DNA from 3 places in the Pseudoalteromonas sp. MEBiC 03607 genome. Region 3 is predicted to be linked to each of the others. Evidence: predicted binding sites of a transcription regulator. Region 3 holds the regulator's gene; each other region holds the start of a gene.

Region 1 (6,905 bases), 2.3 Mb from region 3:
TTGAAGAAAGCCTAGCAGACATCAAAGGTGATGTGATCCCGGGTGATTTAGTATTCAAGCTTTACGACACTTATGGTTTCCCTGCTGATTTAACGGCAGACGTGGCGCGTGAGCGTTTTATGACCATTGATGAGCACGGCTTCCAAGAGTGCATGGCAGTGCAACGTAAGCAAGCACAGCAAGCTGGTAAGTTTGGTGCTGATTACAACCAACAACTTAAGTCTGAAAAACACACAGACTTTAAAGGTTACGATGCAGAGCATTACACAGGCACTGTGGTTGAGCTGTTCCATGAAGGTCAATCTGTTTCTGTACTTGAAGATGGTCAAGAAGGTATCGCAATCCTTGACCGCACACCGTTCTATGCTGAATCAGGTGGTCAGGTTGGTGATACCGGTGTGTTAAAAGTTGCTGGCGGTGAGTTTGTCGTTACTAACACCACTAAGCTTGGTAATGCATTTGCGCACCATGGTCGTGTACAAGGCCGCATTGGTACAAACGATAAAGCAGAGGCAACCATTGATGCAGCACGTCGCGATAGCATCAAGAAAAATCACACTGCAACACACATTTTACATGAAACGTTACGTCAAATTTTAGGTGAGCACGTAAATCAAAAAGGTTCACTTGTTGACCCAGAGCGTTTACGTTTTGACTTCTCACACTTTGAAGCAGTTACAAAAGACGAATTACGTCAAATCGAGCGCGCAGTAAACGATGAAATCCGTCGTAACTTTGCACTTGAAACTGAGCTAATGGCTATCGAAGATGCAAAAGCAAAAGGTGCAATGGCATTATTCGGTGAAAAATACGACGACGAAGTTCGCGTAGTAACCATTGGTGATTACTCAATCGAGTTATGTGGTGGTACTCACGTTAAGCGTGCAGGTGATATCGGTTTATTTAAAATCGTATCAGAAAGCGGTATCGCTGCCGGTATCCGCCGTATTGAAGCAGTAACAGGTGCTGAAGCAGTTGCTTATGTAAGTGAGCAAGAGCAACAACTAAACGATGTTGCAGCGCTAGTAAAAGGTGATAGCAGCACAGTACTTGAAAAAGTAACGGCATTACTTGAGAAATCAAAAGGCCTTGAGAAGCAAATTGCACAGCTTAACGACAAGCTAGCAAGCGCGGCGGGTGCATCGTTACTTGACTCTGTTGTTGAAGTGAACGGTATTAAGCTGCTGGTTGCTGATGTTGCTGGTACTGAGTCTAAAGCACTACGCGGCATGGTTGATGACCTGAAAACGAAGATTGGCTCAGGTGTTATTGCCCTTGGCGTAGCTAATGGCGATAAAGTAAGCCTAATTGCAGGTGTAACTAAAGACCTAACAGGTAAAGTGAAAGCCGGTGAGCTTGTAAATCACATGGCTGCACAAGTAGGCGGTAAGGGCGGTGGTCGTCCTGATATGGCACAAGCTGGTGGTACTCAGCCAGAGAACCTAGCTACAGCCTTAGAAAGTGTAACTGGTTGGTTATCTGAGCGTTCTTAACCACTAGTGGCACTTATCGTCCAAAAATTCGGTGGCACCTCAGTTGGCTCAATCGAGCGAATTGAGGCCGTCGCCGACCTTGTTGTAAAAACCAAGCAGCAAGGCCATCAAGTTGTGGTGGTGCTCTCGGCTATGTCGGGAGAAACTAACCGTCTTATTCAACTCGCTAAACAAATCGATTCTCGACCAAGCGCCCGTGAGCTTGATGTACTGCTTACCACAGGTGAGCAAGTGTCTGTTTCTTTACTGGCAATGGCTATTATTAAACGTGGCCACTCAGCGGTAAGTTTGCTGGCTGATCAGGTCAACATTCGCACCGACAATATGTTTGGTAAAGCGCGTATTGAAGAGGTTGCAGCGACTCGTTTAAAGCATGAGCTTGAGCACAACCGTATTGCTATAATCGCAGGCTTTCAGGGCCGAGATATCGAAGGTAATATCACCACACTTGGCCGAGGTGGTACTGATACTTCAGCAGTTGAGATTGCGGGGGCGATTAATGCTGACGAATGTCAGATCTATACCGATGTTGATGGCGTATATACAACTGATCCGCGTATTGAACCAAATGCTCGTCGAATGAGCCATGTTACTTTCGAAGAAATGCTCGAAATGGCGAGTTTAGGTGCTAAGGTATTGCATATTCGTAGTGTAGAAGCGGCAGGAAAATACAATATACCGCTCAGAGTACTATCGAGTTTTAACCCAGATCAAGGGACCTTGATCAGTTTTGAGGAACCGGAAGTGCAAGCAAATATTGTGTCAGGTATTGCTTTCAATCGTGATGAAAGTTTGATTTATATCAATCAAATGCAATATGGGATTGAAAACCTGGCTAAAATTACGAAACTTTTTGCAGAGTTTGGTATCGAAATTGATATGATTAATCAAGTTAATCATAACTTTGAAAAAATAGACTATGCTTTTACTGTGCACACCAATGATTATGAACAAGCATTGGAAGTTTTAACCTTAAATCAGGCTGCGCTTGGCGCAGATTCTATTAAAGGAATAAGCAATGTTGCTAAGGTGTCAGCAGTAGGAGTGGGGATGAAGTCACACTCTGGAGTAGCAAGTTTATTTTTTAATGCGCTTGCCGAAGAAAACATCAAAGTCATTTTGGTGTCGACATCTGAAATTAAGATTTCAGTTCTAATAGACGAAAAATATTTAGAGCTGGCAGTACGTGCGCTGCACAAAGTTTTTTTAACTGAAAATGAATAAGATTTAGAGTTTTTACTTACTTTTAAGTCTAGATTTCATTAGAATGTTTTTGACGCGGAATCTTTTAATTTTTTGGAATATGGGAGCAAGAGAATGCTAATACTAACTCGTAGAGTAGGTGAAACCCTTATGATCGGTGACGAAGTTACAGTTACTGTTCTTGGTGTTAAAGGAAATCAAGTTCGCATTGGTGTTAATGCGCCTAAAGATGTATCAGTACATCGTGAAGAAATCTACATGCGCATCCAAGCAGAGAAATCTAACCCAAATCCGGGCAACGTTTAATCAGCGAAAGATATTTTAAGAGCCACTCATTGAGTGGCTCTTTTATTTAGTTCTGCAACAATCTCTTCATTTAGCGCTTTTTTAGACAGGTATTGCATACCTCGACTAGCTTTCAAAATATAGCCTCGCTCAGTCTCAATTATGTCTGTGATTTGTTGCCATGTTAGTTGATAGTGTTTATAGGGATTTTCGGCTTTAACACCTTCATCATCAAACACGATAGTTACTTCACTACCTGAAGCACGACTCATCATTTGTCTGGCCACCCACCATGGACGTTTATAATAAAACGATAAGCACTCCACTACCGCAAGCATTATCATAAAACTACCTAAATAATGGTTTTCTAACTGGTAAAAGGCAAGTAGGCCTAATGTTATGAGCAATGCTAACAGAGGATATTTAGGTTTAGCCTGAGATGAGTAGGGTAAAGACTCATCAAAGCACTCGTAGTAATACGGTTTATCTAATGTGTAAGTTGTAGTTAATGTCATTCGTGGACTCACTTAATTTGCTGATAGCAGTTTAACATTGATAAAAAAAATCTGCCGCAGTTGGTTTTCATTTAGTTGTCATTGTGAGAGCTTAAGGTATGTGTATTTTAAAGGTGTAAGCTATATGTTTGTTAGTTCAATGTCGTTAGCACTTGCAATGACTACAAATACTTTTTTGGTTATGGGCGATATGCCATACACCCCGATAGATGAAATTAATCTCGCAGAAGGCGGAAAAATTGCCAAGGCAATCGCAGCGACACCTCATGAATTTTTGATGCACTTGGGCGATATGAAATCGGGCTCACTTGCATGCACGAATAAGCTTTTGCAAACTAACAAGGCGTTACTAACATCGTTGACCGAAAAACCTTTTATTTATACCCCAGGTGATAATGAATGGACCGATTGCGACCGAGAAAAGCTATCTGTGCGTTTTGATGAGCTTGAGCGGCTAAGTTTTATCAAACGCTTAATGTTCGACGATGCCTATACACAAAAAGCAAAGCGGCTACAGGGTTATGCGACACAAGCTGAGTTGCCAGAAAATGCCCGGTGGCAATTTAATGGCATTGAGTTTCGTACCTTGCATATCTCGGGCACCTTTAATGGTCGCTCGCAAATCTTAAAAAGTGATAAAAACGCAGCACTGGATGCCGCCGATATGCGTGATAAATACAATCTCGTTTGGCTAAAGCAAGCACATGTTCATCAGGATGCTAAGGCCTATGTGTTTGGCTTTCAGGCAGATATTTACCACCCAACCAGTAAATCCGCTTGCAGTGAGTCACAGCGCGCCGATTGTGATGCCTTTAAAGTATACCGAGATGCCATCAGCGATTTTGCAAAGCATACCAATAAGCCAGTGCTCGTGATGCATGGTGATACAGGGCCATACTGTACACAACAGTTAGCGAGTAACTTAACGCGCTTAAATGTCCCCGGTGATTTTGCCGTAAGTGATGTCGCAAAAGTGAGTTTTATCGACGGTCAGTGGCACATAGCGAGTGTAACGACAAACGTGCTCCTCACTAAGGAATGTGAGTGATAACGTTGGGTAGAACGGAGACGCACTCAGAGCCATCAGCTTTCAGCCGTCAGCTATCAGATTAAAACCCAATAAGTTAGCGAGTTTGAGGCTCACGTAGGCGTGAAATTTATTTCGCGCGATGTTTCTTAAATCTACGTGTAAGTCGTAGGTCGGGCTTCAGCCCGTCACTATATCAGTGATTAAGCATGTGTCGCCATAATTGACGACCAATATGACATAGGTTAGAACGGAGTGAAACCCAACAAGTTAGCGGGTTTTTATGGGAAAGAGTAAAGTTGCTAACTTGAGGCTCGCGTAGGCGTGAAATTTATTTCGCGTGATTTTCTCAATTAATGCGGCTGTAAGTCGGGCTTTAGCCCGTTATGTATGAGTGATAAAACATGTGTCGCCATAATTGACGACCTACGTGACGTAGGTTAGAGCGGAGTGAAACCCAACAAGTTAGCGAGTTTCTATGGGAAAGAGTAAAGTTGCTAACTTGAGGCTCGCGTAGGCGTGAAATTTATTTCGCGCGATTTTCTCAATTAATGCAGCTGTAAGTCGGGCTTTAGCCCGTTATGTATGAGTGATAAAACATGTGTCGCCATAAATGACGACCAATATGCCATAGGTTAGAACGGAGTGAAACCCAACAAGTTAGTAAGCTTCTTGACACAAGCAGTAGGCAACCTAAAGTTGCTAACTTACAAACACAAAAAAGCGGCACTAGGCCGCTTTTTTCGTAAGGGGTGATATTAGCAGTTAGTTTCTTCTGCTTTAACACCTTCTTTAACTTCTTCACATGCATCTTCAACTGCATTTTGTGTATCAGTGATTGCTTCATCTATACGCTCACCGGCTTCCTCTGCTGAATTGTCTTCACAACCCATAATGAATAAACCTGAAAATAGGGCGATAGTAGCGGCTTTTAAAGTTGAATTTTTCATAACTAAATTCCTTGTAAATTAAATATTAGGGTTAATTAAATTTTAACTTGCTTTACTTAGGTACGTTGCCTCTAAGAGCACCTGACACTAACGAAATAACAAGCAATACTAAAAAAATGAAAAAGATAATCTTAGCAATGCCTGCTGCGGCTCCAGCAATACCGCCAAAACCTAACACTGCAGCGATTAATGCAATAACTAAAAAAGTAATGGTCCAGCGTAACATAGTGGTCTCCTTGCCTAATTAATTTTTCAAATGGTCGAGTTGAATAAAGCGAGTTTTATGCCAAACATTATTATCATTATATTTCAGTCACTTAGCGGTTTTTGTGGGCGGGGCATGGTTATTCTTTTGGTAACTTTTACGATCAAGCGTGTAACTTATTCATAGTGATATTTTTTCATATTAATTAAATTCATTTTATATTTAGTTTTGTCTTTATTGGTAAGACCAATTTCACGCTTTGTCATGAGTTGTTACTGTAACACCTTGTTAAGCAGGGTTTTTGAACAGAACTTGCTTTTCGTCGGTTTGTTTTAATATAACTGATGGCTATATTCATTATTTTTATCATCTATAACGTAAGGTTAATTGCTGAAATAGTATGGTGTTAATTAGTTGTGCTCTATGTTATTTTGAGTTTAATTGGTTTTACCAATTTACAATAGGCTATACAAATTATTTTTGTTTGTTATTATTGCTGAATAAATATTTAACAAAAATGATTTTTTATTTTTAATCATCGAAGGGGAGTTGTATGGATATTGGTGAATTGCTCACAACTGCAGGCAGCTTAATGGTAACAGGCATGGTTGGCGTGTTTGTTTTTCTGAGCATTTTAATATCTGCGGTTATTTTAATGTCGAAAGTTGTAAGCCGATTCGATGATCCTACAAGTGTAGAGCCAACACGAACAGCAAAAATTCAACCTCAACAGGGTGTGCCTCAGGCACATATTGCCGCGATCAGCGCTGCAATTGCACAATTTCGAAATAAACAAAAATAATGGGGCAGCTTAAACATGGCTAAATTAAAACTTACAGAATTAGTATTGCGTGACGCTCATCAGTCTTTATTGGCCACGCGTATGCGCTTAGACGACATGCTACCCATGGCTGAAAAACTTGATAGTGCAGGTTATTGGTCTATTGAATCATGGGGTGGAGCAACCTTTGACTCATGTATCCGTTATTTAGGTGAAGATCCTTGGCAACGTATTCGCGAATTAAAAGCGGCAATGCCAAATACTAAACAGCAAATGCTATTGCGCGGACAAAACCTTTTAGGCTACCGCCATTATGCGGACGATGTTGTCGAAAAGTTTGTAGAACGAGCCCATAAAAATGGTGTAGATGTGTTCCGAATTTTCGATGCTATGAACGATGTACGTAATCTTGAAACTGCAATTAAAGCAGCGGTTAAAGTAGGCGC
Region 2 (6,905 bases), 540 kb from region 3:
AGCTCTTAGGTTGCTAAATTATTTATTATTCAAAAGCTTACCGTGCTTTATCTATCTAGTTAATTTTGGCTTGCCTTTTGCATCTGCACTAGCAGAGTCAATTTTTTGGAGATGGTTATGGCTATCAGTTTTGATAAAGCATTTGGTGTGCACCCGCATGCAATGTTGATCCGTTCACAACGCGCTGAGTTATTAGCGACAAACATCGCTAATGCTGATACGCCGGGCTACAAAGCAAAAGATATCGATTTTGCGGCGGCTCTAAAAGCGGCAAAAAGCAACCAGCAAGGCGGCAATAACATGGTACGAACTGACGCAAAACACCTTGCCGGTGGCAGTCGATTTGTTGGTAACGCAGAAATGTTTCGTACGCCAAATCAAGCAGATACAGGTGATGGTAACTCAGTTGATATACAAGTGGAACGAAACTTGTATGTACAGAACTCATTAGAGTATCAGGCAAGCCTGCAATTTATGAGTAGTAAAATTAAAGGCCTTAAAAAAGCCCTCGGTAGTCAAGGAGCTTAATCATGAGTTTATATAATGTTTTTGATATTTCAGGCACTGGTATGAGCGCGCAAAATGTGCGTCTTAATACAACAGCAAGTAATATCTCGAATGCGAATACGATTAGCTCTAGTCAAGACAAAACATACCGAGCGCGCCATCCTGTTTTTGCTGCGGAGTTGACTAAAGCGTCAGCAACACAAAGCAATCCTCAGGGCTCTTCTGTTGGCGTAAAAGTGTTGGGTATTGTTGAGAGCGATAAGCCTCTGCAAATAGAGTACAACCCTAATCACCCCAGTGCGGATGAAAACGGTTATATCTACAAACCTAACGTTAATGTCGTAGAAGAAATGGCTAATATGATTTCTGCCTCTCGCTCTTACCAAACAAATGTGCAAGTTGCTGATGCAGCTAAGCAAATGTTAAGTAAAACACTGTTGCTTGGGCAGCGGTAACCGAGGATAAGTTATGAGTAACGACATCAGCAGTGCGTCATCCACGTATTTAGATAATTTACGTTGGCAGGACAATCAAAACAAACCAGAAGAGAAAGATGACACTTTAACGCAAGAAGACTTCTTCTCGCTTTTAACACAACAGTTGTCGTTTCAAGACCCAAGCAAGCCGGCTGATAATGATCAAATGATTGCTCAGATGACCAACTTTACCATGGCTGAAGGGATCTCGAATTTAAACTCAAAATTTGATGCACTTACTGCGTCAATGACATCGAACTCGGCATTACAAGCTTCGACCTTAGTTGGTAAACAAGCACTATTAGAATCAAATACGATTGATTTTGATGGTAGTAACGTTGCTAAAGGTTCGGCAATAGCAGAAACGCCTGTTGAAGATCTTACGCTTCGCATTACTGATGAGTCAGGTCAACTTGTACGTACCATCAGCATGGGCGCTCAATCGGCTGGCGCAGTTCGTTTTGAGTGGGATGGTAAAAATGACGATGGAGAGCTTTTGCCTCCAGGCGAATACGAAGTTAAAGCTGAAGGATTCCAAAATGGTGACTATAGCAGTCTACCTTTAGCGACTTTCAAAAATATTGAAAGCGTTAATATCAATGGATCTAGCGGCATTATTATTAATACTAAAGAAGGCGCGGTTAGGCTAACTGATGTTGCAGAAATCGCTTAATTACACAGATTAACTAGTTAGCCTAGTGCTACAGATTGACACTTTAGAGGTGACTTATGAGCTTCAATATTGCATTAACCGGCCTTGCTGCCGCGCAAAAAGACTTAGATGTAACAGCAAACAATATTGCTAACGTTAACACCACAGGCTTTAAAGAGTCTCGTGCTGAGTTTGCTGATGTGTACGCATCATCAGTATTTAGCTCAGGTAAAACTAAAAATGGTGACGGCGTAAGAACTACAATGGTGGCACAGCAATTCCACCAAGGTTCATTATCTTTCACTAATAACTCACTGGACTTAGCAATTACTGGTGAAGGCTACTTTGCCATGGCAAATGACCTAGGTGCACAAGATTTTACATATACTCGTGCTGGTGCGTTCAAACTGAATAAAGACAACTTTATTGTGGATGCTAGCGGAAACTACTTACAAGGTTTCCCTGTTGATGAAGCAACGGGTGATACAACTTCTGTTAGTTTAAGTACATCTTCTGCGCTACAAATTCCTGATGCATCAGGTTCTCCACGCGCTACGACCAATGTTTATTCGTCGTTTAACTTAGATTCGCGTGCATTAACGCCAGCAGTTACACCATTTGATCCAGAGACAAGTGCATCGTATAACAGTTCAACATCAACAACAGTGTATGATTCTTTAGGTGAGCCACACATTTTACAGTTCTTCTTTGTTAAAACTGACGCAGCAGTGACTGGTAATGACAATGAATGGCAAGTGTTTGCAACACTTGATGAAAAGCCGTTTGCTGCTAATGGTACTGAGCAAACTACGTCGCCATATACGCCTATTTCAACTTTTCAGTTTGACTCAAGTGGTTTACCTCAAAGCACTGATGGAACTGCAAATACAGATGCTACGTTTAATCCATTAACAATACCTTCAGGCGGTATATCTGGTTTATTATCTAACGGTGCGAGTTTCCCTGATGATGTAAACATCAATTGGCGCGATGAAGCTGGTACAACGAATAAAATACCGACTCAATATGCAAGTAACTTTGAAGTGAAAGCGCTAGAGCAAGATGGTGCGACTGTAGGTCGTCTATCAGGTATTGATATTGGTACAGATGGTAAAATCGTTGCTTCTTACAGTAATGGTGATACTTCATTCTTAGGCCAAGTGGCAATGGTGCGCTTTTCTAACTCACAAGGTTTACAGCAAGTGGGTAACACGGCATGGAAGAAAAGCTTAACCTCTGGTGAGCCAATTGCCGGTGAACCAGGTTCAGGTACATTAGGTTCAATTAACTCATCAGCCCTTGAGCAGTCAAACGTCAACTTAACAAGTGAACTTGTTGATTTGATCAGTGCACAACGTAATTTCCAAGCAAATTCACGTGCATTAGAAGTTAACTCAACACTACAACAAAACATCCTACAGATCCGTTAATCTAAACGGCTCTGAGCTTAATCCGACACGAAGGCTGCTCCCTCAATTGGCAGCCTTTTTTCATTTTTACCATCCTATTTATGCGTCAATTTTACTTTGGCACTTTTATTGCATTTCTTTAGTTATCGTATTTTTAGTGAGTCAATGTTATGGACAAAATGGTCTACATTGCCATGTCTGGTGCTAAGCAAAGCTTGCGTGGTCTTGAGTTAAAGGCTAACAACCTTGCTAATGCTAACACCACTGGCTTTAAAGCTGATTTTGCACAAGCGCGTTCCATGCAGGCTTTTGGTGAAGGCTTGCCATCACGTGTGTTTGCGATGCAAGAGCGTCCTGGTTCAAATATGGAATCGGGTGGATTCGTTGAGACAGGCCGAGAGCTTGATATTGCCATGAGCGACCGTGGTTGGCTCAGTGTGCAAGATGCATCAGGTAACGAAGCTTATACCAAAACAGGCACACTAAACATCACACCTGACGGCGCATTGATCACCAGCCATGGCCGTCAAGTTATTGGCGAGGGCGGGCCTATTATCTTGCCTTTGCCAATTGAGAAAGTTGAGTTTAGCGAAGATGGCGCGATCCAAGTGCGCCCGCAAGGTGCGCCTGCCAACTTTTTAGAAGTGGTTGACCGCTTAAAAGTGATCGAAGCTGATAACACTCAGCTTGAAAAAGGTAATGACGGTTTATTTAGACCAAAAGAAGATATGTTGGTCAATGATCTTTGTGGGTTCTGTGATATTTCACCCAATGTAAAAGTACTGTCAGGTACGCTTGAAATGTCGAACGTTAATCCAGTCCATGAAATGGTCGACATGATCAGCAACCAACGCCAATTTGAATTACAAGTTAAATTGATGAAAACAGCCGAAGAGCTTGATGAGCGTCAAGATCAGCTGTTACGCATTGTTTAAGATGACTGAGAGGGTAGAGTTATGAATCCAGCATTGTGGATCAGTAAAACCGGGCTTGACGCCCAGCAAACCGATATTTCGGTGATCTCAAATAATCTCGCGAATGCCAGCACGGTCGGTTACAAAAAAAGCCGCGCCGTATTTGAAGATTTACTATATCAAAACATTAATCAACCAGGTGGTCGTTCGTCTCAAGATACTGAAATGCCATCAGGTTTAATGCTTGGTGCTGGCGCTAAGGTTGTAGCAAACCAAAAGAACTTTTCGCAAGGTAATATGTTAACGACCGAAAACTCACTGGACTGGATGATTTCAGGCCCAGGTTTTTTTGAAGTACAGTTACCTGACGGCAATATTGCTTACTCACGTAATGGTCAATTTACGACAGATGAAGACGGTCGTATCGTAACTTCAGGTGCGGGTTTCCCGTTGCAACCTGAAATGAATGTGCCAAATGATGCGCAATCAATTACGGTGTCACAAGATGGCGAAGTATCTGTTCGTGTAGCAGGTCAGGCAGAAAATGTGGTAATTGGTCAGCTCACTATAACAGACTTCATCAATCCATCGGGTCTTGAGCCAATGGGGCAAAACTTATACACAGAAACAGCTGTAAGTGGCGCACCAGTGCAAGGTAATCCGGGGATTGATGGTTTAGGTACTGTGGTACAAGGTTCGCTTGAAACGTCAAATGTAAATGTAACAGAAGAGCTGGTTAATCTGATTGAAACGCAGCGAATTTATGAAATGAATTCAAAAGTGATTTCAGCAGTGGATGAAATGCTTAGTTACATCAATCAACAGTTATAAGTCGTAGGAGGCAGCATGCGTAATCTTATCTTAGTCACATCAGCAGCTTTTATGCTGGGTGGTTGTATAACAACGCAAAATCATCATGTGGTTCAGGATGACCCTTACTATGCGCCTATGTACCCAGAGCCTACAACAGAACAAATGGTGCCAACAGGGTCTTTGTTTGATAGCTATACATCAAACGATTTGTACTCTGATAAAAAGGCACTGCGTGCTGGCGATATCATCACTGTTAAATTGCAAGAGTCAACGCAAGCAACCAAAGCAGCAAAAACCGAAACCGATAAAGAAACAGATGCTAACTTAGACCCTGTAATTGGGTTAGGTGGAAACCCGGTTAACATTGGTGGTGACAGCATTCAATTTGGCATTGGTTCAGGGTCATCATTTAAAGGTGACTCAAAGTCGAATCAATCGAATAGTCTATTTGGTGATATCTCTGTCAATGTGATGCGCGTTTTACCTAATGGAAACTTAGTGATCCGTGGTGAAAAGTGGCTCACGTTAAATACCGGTGAAGAGTTTATTCGTTTGGAAGGGTTAGTTCGTCCAGAAGATGTCTCAGCAAGTAATACAGTCACGTCAAACCGTATAGCGAATGCACGTATACAATATTCTGGTAAAGGGCAAATGCAAGAAACACAAAGTGCTGGCTGGCTTTCTCGATTCTTTAGCAGTTCGCTTTTCCCATTTTAGAGGAACAAAGTCATGAATGGGTTTAAATACATTATTGCTCTTTGCTTAATCAGCCTGCAGTTTTCTGCTCAAGCTGAGCGAGTTAAAGATGTGTCTATGGTTGAGGGTGTACGCTCTAACCAGTTGGTAGGCTATGGCCTTGTTGTTGGTTTGCCAGGCACAGGTGAGCAAAGCCGGTTCACACAACAAAGTTTTAAAGCCATGCTAAATGGCTTTGGTATCACTTTACCTGATAGCTTAAAACCCAAAATAAAGAATGTCGCAGCGGTGGCTGTGCACGCCGAGCTTCCAGCGTTTAGAAAGCCTGGGCAAACTATTGATATTACGGTTTCGTCTATAGGTAGTGCGGGCAGTTTACGTGGCGGTACTTTATTACAAACCTTCTTAAAAGGGGTTGATGGCAATACTTATGCGATTGCACAAGGCAGCTTAGTTGTGGGCGGTCTAGGTGCTGAAGGTGCTGATGGTAGCCGAGTTATTATTAACACACCAACAGTAGGTCGTATTCCAAATGGTGCAATTGTAGAACGTGCTATTAAAAGCCCGTTTATGCAAGGCGATTACATTACTTTTAATTTAAATCGTCCAGATTTCACAACAGCAAAGCGCTTAGAGCAAACCATTAACGATTTAGTGGGCCCTGATAGTGCACAGGCAATCGATGCAGCCTCAGTACGCGTGTTAGCACCGCGAGATGCGTCTCAACGTGTTGCTTATTTGTCTACTCTTGAAAACTTAGAGTTTAAACCTGCAGACACAGCAGCGAAAATTATTGTTAACTCTCGTACCGGTACCATTGTGATTGGCAAAAACGTGAAGCTACAGCCTGCGGCTATTACGCATGGTGGATTAACGGTGACGATCGCTGAGCAGCAAAATGTATCGCAGCCAAATGCGTTAAGTGAGGGTGAAACCACAGTTACCAATCAAAGCATTATTGATGTGAATGAAGATGACTCACGTGCTTTTGTATTTAATCCAGGTGTTAATCTTGATGATCTCGTACGCGCAATCAATGAGGTTGGGGCTGCACCGGGTGACTTAATGGCAATACTTGAAGCTTTAAAAGAAGCGGGGGCGATAAACGGGCAACTGGTTATCATTTAAATTAAAACGCGCTCTAGGGCGCGTTTTTTGTTTTCATATCTTTTAGCACTTTTTATATCTTTCACTCTTCAAGCATTAGCTAAAACTATTGTTTTAAAGTTAGTCAAAACCAATATCACTTATTAGCTATTCATTTCTAAAGATTTTTATTGGCGCAATTTTTGCATTTTAATTTGCATTATTAACTATTGTGTCAAAAAGCTGATGGATACTAATCATCTCGACAAGCAAAACTTTTTTGATTTAGGTAACTTAGACTCACTACGTCAAAGTGCCCTGAAAAGTGATGCCTCTAGCGATGCGTCAAAAG
Region 3 (6,905 bases):
AGAGTAGGTAAAAATAAGCAGCGCGCAAAGTAAAAGATATAAATGGCCCTTAAAGGGCCGTTTTTATATTAGATCAATAACCAGGTTGCGGTGCCTAAAAAGGCAAAAATACCAACAATATCGGTGACGGTTGTCAGCACCACACTGCCGGCGAGGGCTGGGTCAATTTTCATTTTCTTAAGAATTAACGGAATACTCGCACCCGCGATACCAGCGGCAACAAGATTCATAAACATCGCAAACGCTAAGACCGCACCGAGCTTAAAGTCCCATTGCCATAGGGCAACCACACCAGCAATCAATATCGACCAAATAACGCCATTCAGTGCGCCTATCGCCAGTTCCTTAAGTAATAAGAAGCGTTGGTTTGTTTGGTTGATATGGCCAACCGCTATACCACGAATAACCAGTGTTAATGTTTGGCTACCTGCAACACCACCCATTGAAGGTACGATACCATTTAGTACCGCCAAAATAGGCAAGATTGCTAAGGTGTTTTCAAAAAAGCTTGCCACAATTGCTGCTAGCAATGCGGTTAATAAGTTAACTCCCAGCCAAATAGAGCGACGCTGCGAACTTTTGAGTACTGGCGCAAAGGTATCTTCTTCGTCGTCAAGACCAGCAAGGCTTAACATGCTGTGTTCAGCATCTTCACGGATGACGTCAACGATATCATCGATGGTAATACGACCAAGCAAGTGAGCGTTATCATCAACAACAGGGGCTGAAATCCAGTTATGACGCTCGAACAATTGCGCTACATCACTTTCATCCATTGAGATTAGGATTGACTCACACTCTTCATCCATTAAATCACGAACAATTTTATCCGATGAGTTGGTCAGTAATGTGGTTAACGAAAGCGCGCCTAAAAAGCAGTTATGTTTATCAACAACGTATAAGTCATCCGTACCTTCTGGTAGTTCACCACGCAAGCGTAAATAGCGCAGGACTACATCTAAGGTAACATCTGGACGAATGGTGACCGTATCGCTGTTCATCAGGGCACCGGCTGAACGCTCTTGGTACGACAGTGCCTGAGTTGCCCTTTCTCTATCTTGCGAGTCCATTGCACTGACTACGTCTTGATAAACGGTGTCAGGAAGGCTACGAAGAACTTCACCTAAGTCATCGTCGTCCATGTCTTCGGTTGCAGCAGCAATGTGCTCAGGCTCCATCTGAGCAATAATACCTAAACGTACGTCTTCAGAGAGTTCTTCTAAAACATCACCACGCACATCTGGGTCTACCAACTGCCATAGCATGCGACGAATTTTATGGGGAGATGACTCTAATAATAAAGCGGTATCACACGGAGCTGTTTTAGCGAGCATGCCTCGCACCTGAACAAATTGTCCACTATTGAGTGACTTGGTCACTTGTTTAAGTTGTTGTAGTGGGTAGTCTTGTTCAAAGGCTTCTGGCATTGGCGTCCTTACAACTGAAAATAGATTAATACAGATTCTGCAAATACAGCATAGTTGCTAAGTGGTGTATTTGCAGGATATCTTCACACTGCGATAAAATTATTAAGTGCTTTGTATTTTTAAGGTGTGAACGATATAAAAGTAGGATATTTAAAGAGAATTATAAATACCTGAACTAAGTTTAACTTAAACGGTTAAGCCTTAGCAAACGCTATTCTTGTTCATGAAAGCGTTGTGCAATTAATTCTCCAATTGCGTTCAGTGCAGCCTCTGCATCTGGGCCTTCACATACCACACGCACTTCTTTACCTTGGCTACTTTCAAGTAACATTAAGGCTAAAACACTATCACCTTCAGCTTCTTTATCGTCTTGATAAAGCATAATTTTAGCATCAAATTGCAAAGCAAGTTGTGCTAAAACAGTGGCTGCTCGTGCGTGCAAGCCAAGCTTATTTTGAATTAAAAACGTGTCTTCTGCGTGCATCTGGCATCCAATTAAATATCTTGCTCGCGATGGCGGATTTTTACGTTCGCATGCGTTTTTGAAAAGCTATCACCAATGGTCTGCGCTAAATATACCGAGCGATGTTGCCCGCCAGTACAGCCAATTGCGATAGTAAGATAGCTTCGATTGTTACGCTCAAGGTGAGGTAACCATGTTTGCACAAATGTTTGAATTTGCCATGTAAATTTTTGCACTATGCTATGACTTGCAAGGTAATCTTTTACTGGTTGATCTAAGCCTGTGAGTGGCTTTAGGTCTGGCTCCCAGTGTGGATTTGGTAAAAAACGTGCATCAAATACGTAATCGGCTTCTTTAGGAATACCATGTTTAAAGCCAAACGACATAAAGGTGATAATCAGCTTTTTATCTTTTTTACCTAAGATCTTTTCACGAATTGATTCAGCTAACTGATGAACACTCAGGTCGGTGGTATCAATCATAAAATCAGCGCGCGTGATCAGTACATCCAGTAATACTCTTTCTTGCTTAATTGCTAAATCGAGTGGCAGCGAGTCAATCGATAGAGGATGTAAGCGTCGCGTTTCAGAAAAGCGTTTGATCAGAGTTTGGTCATCACTGTCTAAATAGAACAGTGTTGGGTTTGCGAAACCTGGCAGGTATTCAAGAATATCATTAAACTCTTGCTGCTCTTTCGGTAAGTTACGCACATCTATGCTGACTGCTATTTTGTCATAGTTGTCTGAAACGCTACGAACAAGCGAAGGTAATAAGTTGACTGGGATATTATCAACACAGTAGTAACCCAAGTCTTCAAGTACACGTAAAGCGACCGATTTACCTGAGCCTGAGCGACCGCTGATGATAATTAATTCCATTTATGCCTCTGCTGATATGACCTGAAACAGTTCGTGGTCTGTTTTGGCGCTACGTAACTGTTTACAAAACTCTTTATCTTTTAGTCTATCAGCAATTGTCGATAAGGTCTTTAGGTGAAGTTGGCTGTCTCCATCTGGTACGATGAGTGCAACGAAAATATCCACAGGTCGGTTATCAATTGCGTCAAAATTGATTGGGGATTCACTCACTATGACAAATGCCTGTGGTTGCTCTGCACCACTCATGCGGCCATGTGGAATAGCAATGCCACGACCAATACCTGTGCTGCCTAATTTTTCTCTATTGAGTAAGGCATCAAGGACGTCTTGTTGAGATAAATGAGGAAGCTGCTGGTGAGCCAGCTCGCTGATATATTCAAGGATTCTTTTTTTGCTATTAAAAAGGACCGCAGCTTTGCTGCAGTCCTGGTTAGTAAGTGAACTAAGTTTCATAATTTAGTGTCGAGCTAATTTCTCTTTGTGTTTAATGACTTGACGATCTAGTTTATCGATTAGCGAGTCAATGGCTGCATACATATCTTGGTGTGCAGTTGAGGCAAAGAGCTCGCCTCCATTTACATGTAAAGTTGCTTCTGCTTTTTGGCTTAATTTTTCTACATCTAGAATGACATGTACATTATTAATGTGGTCAAAATGCCTTTCTAGTTTTGCAAACTTGCTGTTTACATAGTCTCTTAATGAATCAGTGATTTCTACATGACGACCAGTTAAATTTAGTTGCATAAGCATTTTCCTTCTATGTAAAACGTCTAAATCAAACTCTTACGCTGATTAGACGGAGGTATCGCTAGAGACTCTCGATATTTTGCAATTGTGCGTCTAGCTACTTTAATTCCTTGCTCAGCCAATATATCTGCAATTTTACTATCACTCAATGGTTTAGCTGAGTTTTCTGCAGCGATAAGCTTTTTGATCAAAGCGCGAATTGCTGTTGATGAACACTCACCACCGTTTTCTGTGCTGACATGGCTTGAGAAGAAATATTTCAACTCAAAAATCCCGCGAGGGGTGTGCATGTATTTTTGTGTTGTAACACGTGAAATTGTCGATTCATGCATTTCGACCATTTCTGCGACATCGTTCAGCACCATTGGTTTCATGGCTTCTGGGCCATGTTCAAAAAATGCTTGTTGTTGCTGTACGATACAGTTGGTTACTTTTAAAAGTGTATCGTTACGGCTCTCTAAGCTTTTAATAAACCATTTAGCTTCTTGTAAATGAGAGCGAATAAACTGGCTATCGCTGCTCGATTTTACTGAGCGTGACATAGCTGCATATTGGCTATTCACTCTAATTTTTGGCATACAATCTGGGTTTAGTTCAACGACCCAACGACCTTTAACTTTTTTAACCGATACATCGGGTATAACGTACTCAGACTCTTCGCGAACTATGCTGTCTGCTGGCTTAGGGTTTAAGCTGTGGATCAGCGTCATTACTTCTTTTAGTTCGCTTTCTTTAAGCTTAGTCTTTTTCATCAAAGTGCGATAGTCGCGACTTGCTAATAATTCAATATGCTCAGATAAAACCATTTTAGTTTCAGCTAAATACGGCGTACTGGCATCGAATTGGCGAAGCTGGATACATAAGCACTCTTGTAAGCTACGGGCACCAATCCCTACTGGATCAAACAACTGTATTCTCTTTAAGACCGCTTCGACTTCATCTAGTTCGATTTCTTCTTCATCATTATTTTGATTAAAACTTTCGACTATGTCTTCGCAGCTAACAGTTAAAATACCTGAGTCATCAATTGCCTCTACGATGGCGACAGCGATCGCTTCATCGGTTGGGCTAAATGGTGTGAGTTGTAATTGCCACATAAGGTATTCATGGAGGGTTTCAGTCGATGCACCTTGATAAATTGACTCATCTTCAGGCATTGGACCTGATGATGTTGATGGGGCAGCACTCATGTACTCATCCCATGTCACATCCATGGCTAAATCGTCACTAACGGTGTCTTTGTTAAGGGCATCGCTGCTTTCTTGTTCGTACTCACTCGGCGCTTCTTCGGCCGATGCACTTAGCTGAGTATCATCAGATTCAGCTTTTTGCTCGTTCTTACCAATGTTTTCATCGTTGTAATCTGCTTCTTCCACTTCAAGCAGAGGGTTACTATCAAGTGCTTCTTGAATTTCTTGCTGGAGATCCAATGTACTAAGCTGCAGCAAGCGAATTGCTTGTTGCAGTTGTGGAGTCATTGTAAGTTGCTGGCCCATGCGCAGCTGTAATGATTGCCTCATGTATCCCTAACAATCCTTTTATGTGTTATCGACACCTGTGCAGTCACAGGTAAATTTATATCGATTTATTGTCATTGTTATTTAGTTTAGCAGATGCGCTAGATGGTGGCTTATTGGTTATAGCCTGAATTGCTCACCTAGATACACATCGCGTACGGTTTGGTCAGCTAAAACATGCTCAGGTGTTCCTGATGCAATTAGCTCCCCATGAGAAACAATGTAGGCTTTTTCACAAACATCAAGGGTTTCTCTAACATTATGGTCAGTGATTAATACACCAATACCACGATTTTTTAAGTGTTCAATAATTTTCTTTATATCTAACACTGAAATAGGATCAACACCAGCAAAAGGCTCATCTAACAAGATAAATTTAGGGTTTGCGGCTAATGCCCGAGCAATTTCTACGCGACGACGCTCGCCCCCAGATAAGGCCATACCTTGACTATCACGAATGTGCTGAATACTAAATTCATCAAGTAAGTTGTTGAGTGTTTCTTCTCGGCCTTGTTTATTTAAATCTTTACGCGTTTCTAAAATAGCCATTAGGTTTTGATAAACCGTTAACTTTCTAAAAATAGATGACTCTTGTGGTAGGTAACCAATCCCTAAACGTGCTCGGCTATGCATTGGCAAAAGTGTAATATCATTATCATCAATGCTGATCTTGCCTTTATCGCTGGGTACTAAGCCAACAATCATATAGAAAGTGGTGGTTTTGCCTGCGCCATTTGGGCCAAGCAAACCAACGATACTGCCCGCTTCAACCTCAAGACCCACATTTTTGACAACTTGGCGGCCTTTATAGCTTTTTGCTAAAAGCTCTGCTTTTAATGTGCTCATGGTTGGCCTTTATCGTCTTGTTTGTTGTCAACAGGCACTAAGATTGTGTGTACACGGTCTGTTGAGTTTTCGTCTTTTTCTGCGCTAATTAGTTGTTGTGCCATATCATAAGTAATGCTTTTCGCTGTTACTTTTTGGCCTGCTTGAGTCACTTCGGCTTCGCCATTTAAAGTTAAGAAGCGCTTGGCTACGTCGTAGCGAACTTCTTCTGCACTGGCGCTCATTACCGTGCCATCTGCTTGCTTTTCTTCAAAATAAGCAGGCTTACCTGTGGCGATAATTAACTCAACAGTACCTTCTGTGTCACCACCATGGGCTTCAAGGCGTTCGGCTGTGATCCGGCGGTTACCATGTATAATTTCGACATTGCCTTCAAATATACCAACGCCATCTTTTAGCTTACCAGTTTGGCGATCTGAGCTTATGCTAATTTGTGCGCCTGTCTGTTCGGCAGCTACGCCTGAAAAGGCAATCAATAAGCTTGGGATCAGGAGTAATTTCTTCAGTTTATTGGTCATAGTATATGGTTCGTGTATGGTTAGTTAACTCTACAATCTCGGTTTTTAAATTAGCTTTTAGGCCTTTACCGGTAATTTTTAAATTTGGTCCTGTTAGCGTCACAGGTTGCTTCGAAAACATGGTCATTTGTTCTATATCAACGTTAATGTTTTCAGCTTTAATATCTTCGATCATGCCATTATGGGTTAAGTTTTTAGCAACAACATCGCCTTCAAAAATAAGCTGATCGTTTTCATATAAGGTGGCTTCTTTAGCTTTTACTTGCCAAATTTGCTGGTCGCCATAAAGTGTAAAAATAGGTTGCTCAAAAAAGGTAAACCCAAGTTGCTGATAAAGCTCCATTTTCGCAGCGGCCACTTTATGGCTAATCTTGCCTTGCTCATCATAAGCGGTTTGCTTTAGTGCAACGGCCGTATAATCGGGAGTTGCAATAATCTCGTCTTCACTATTTATTGTGTTTGTTGTTTGGTTAAAGTACGGATACCACAACCACACCATGCAACAAACA

Evidence for each region. The regulator sigma-54, encoded in region 3, starts transcription at its own class of promoters, with help from an activator protein. The targets are predictions, from matches to a motif close to GTTGGCACGNNNNTNGNNT.
Region 1: E5N72_RS14885 (DUF1328 family protein) is a predicted target of sigma-54. The motif match lies at 5,746-5,764, and genes of this name have one in related genera.
Region 2: E5N72_RS07100 (flagellar basal body rod protein FlgF) is a predicted target of sigma-54. The motif match lies at 3,161-3,179, and genes of this name have one in related genera.

What each region holds. Positions count from the first base shown of each region.
Region 1 is NZ_SRRY01000001.1:3,277,588-3,284,492, reverse strand. It holds gene alaS (alanine--tRNA ligase) at 1-1,493, shown strand, start outside; gene E5N72_RS14910 (aspartate kinase) at 1,500-2,717, shown strand; gene csrA (carbon storage regulator CsrA) at 2,811-3,002, shown strand; gene E5N72_RS14900 (YcxB family protein) at 3,029-3,496, opposite strand; gene E5N72_RS14895 (hypothetical protein) at 3,621-4,544, shown strand; gene E5N72_RS14890 (hypothetical protein) at 5,282-5,473, opposite strand; gene E5N72_RS14885 (DUF1328 family protein) at 5,526-5,699, opposite strand; gene E5N72_RS14880 (OadG family transporter subunit) at 6,232-6,480, shown strand; gene oadA (sodium-extruding oxaloacetate decarboxylase subunit alpha) at 6,496-6,905, shown strand, end outside.
Region 2 is NZ_SRRY01000001.1:1,547,834-1,554,738, forward strand. It holds gene flgB (flagellar basal body rod protein FlgB) at 118-528, shown strand; gene flgC (flagellar basal body rod protein FlgC) at 531-962, shown strand; gene E5N72_RS07090 (flagellar hook assembly protein FlgD) at 976-1,656, shown strand; gene flgE (flagellar hook protein FlgE) at 1,713-3,065, shown strand; gene E5N72_RS07100 (flagellar basal body rod protein FlgF) at 3,215-3,979, shown strand; gene flgG (flagellar basal-body rod protein FlgG) at 4,001-4,789, shown strand; gene flgH (flagellar basal body L-ring protein FlgH) at 4,805-5,488, shown strand; gene E5N72_RS07115 (flagellar basal body P-ring protein FlgI) at 5,501-6,595, shown strand; gene flgJ (flagellar assembly peptidoglycan hydrolase FlgJ) at 6,800-6,905, shown strand, end outside.
Region 3 is NZ_SRRY01000001.1:1,006,988-1,013,892, forward strand. It holds gene E5N72_RS04575 (YgiQ family radical SAM protein) at 1-33, shown strand, start outside; gene mgtE (magnesium transporter) at 69-1,427, opposite strand; gene E5N72_RS04585 (HPr family phosphocarrier protein) at 1,639-1,911, opposite strand; gene rapZ (RNase adapter RapZ) at 1,923-2,768, opposite strand; gene ptsN (PTS IIA-like nitrogen regulatory protein PtsN) at 2,769-3,221, opposite strand; gene hpf (ribosome hibernation promoting factor) at 3,225-3,512, opposite strand; gene E5N72_RS04605 (RNA polymerase factor sigma-54) at 3,539-5,035, opposite strand; gene lptB (LPS export ABC transporter ATP-binding protein) at 5,153-5,878, opposite strand; gene lptA (lipopolysaccharide transport periplasmic protein LptA) at 5,875-6,396, opposite strand; gene lptC (LPS export ABC transporter periplasmic protein LptC) at 6,386-6,905, opposite strand, start outside.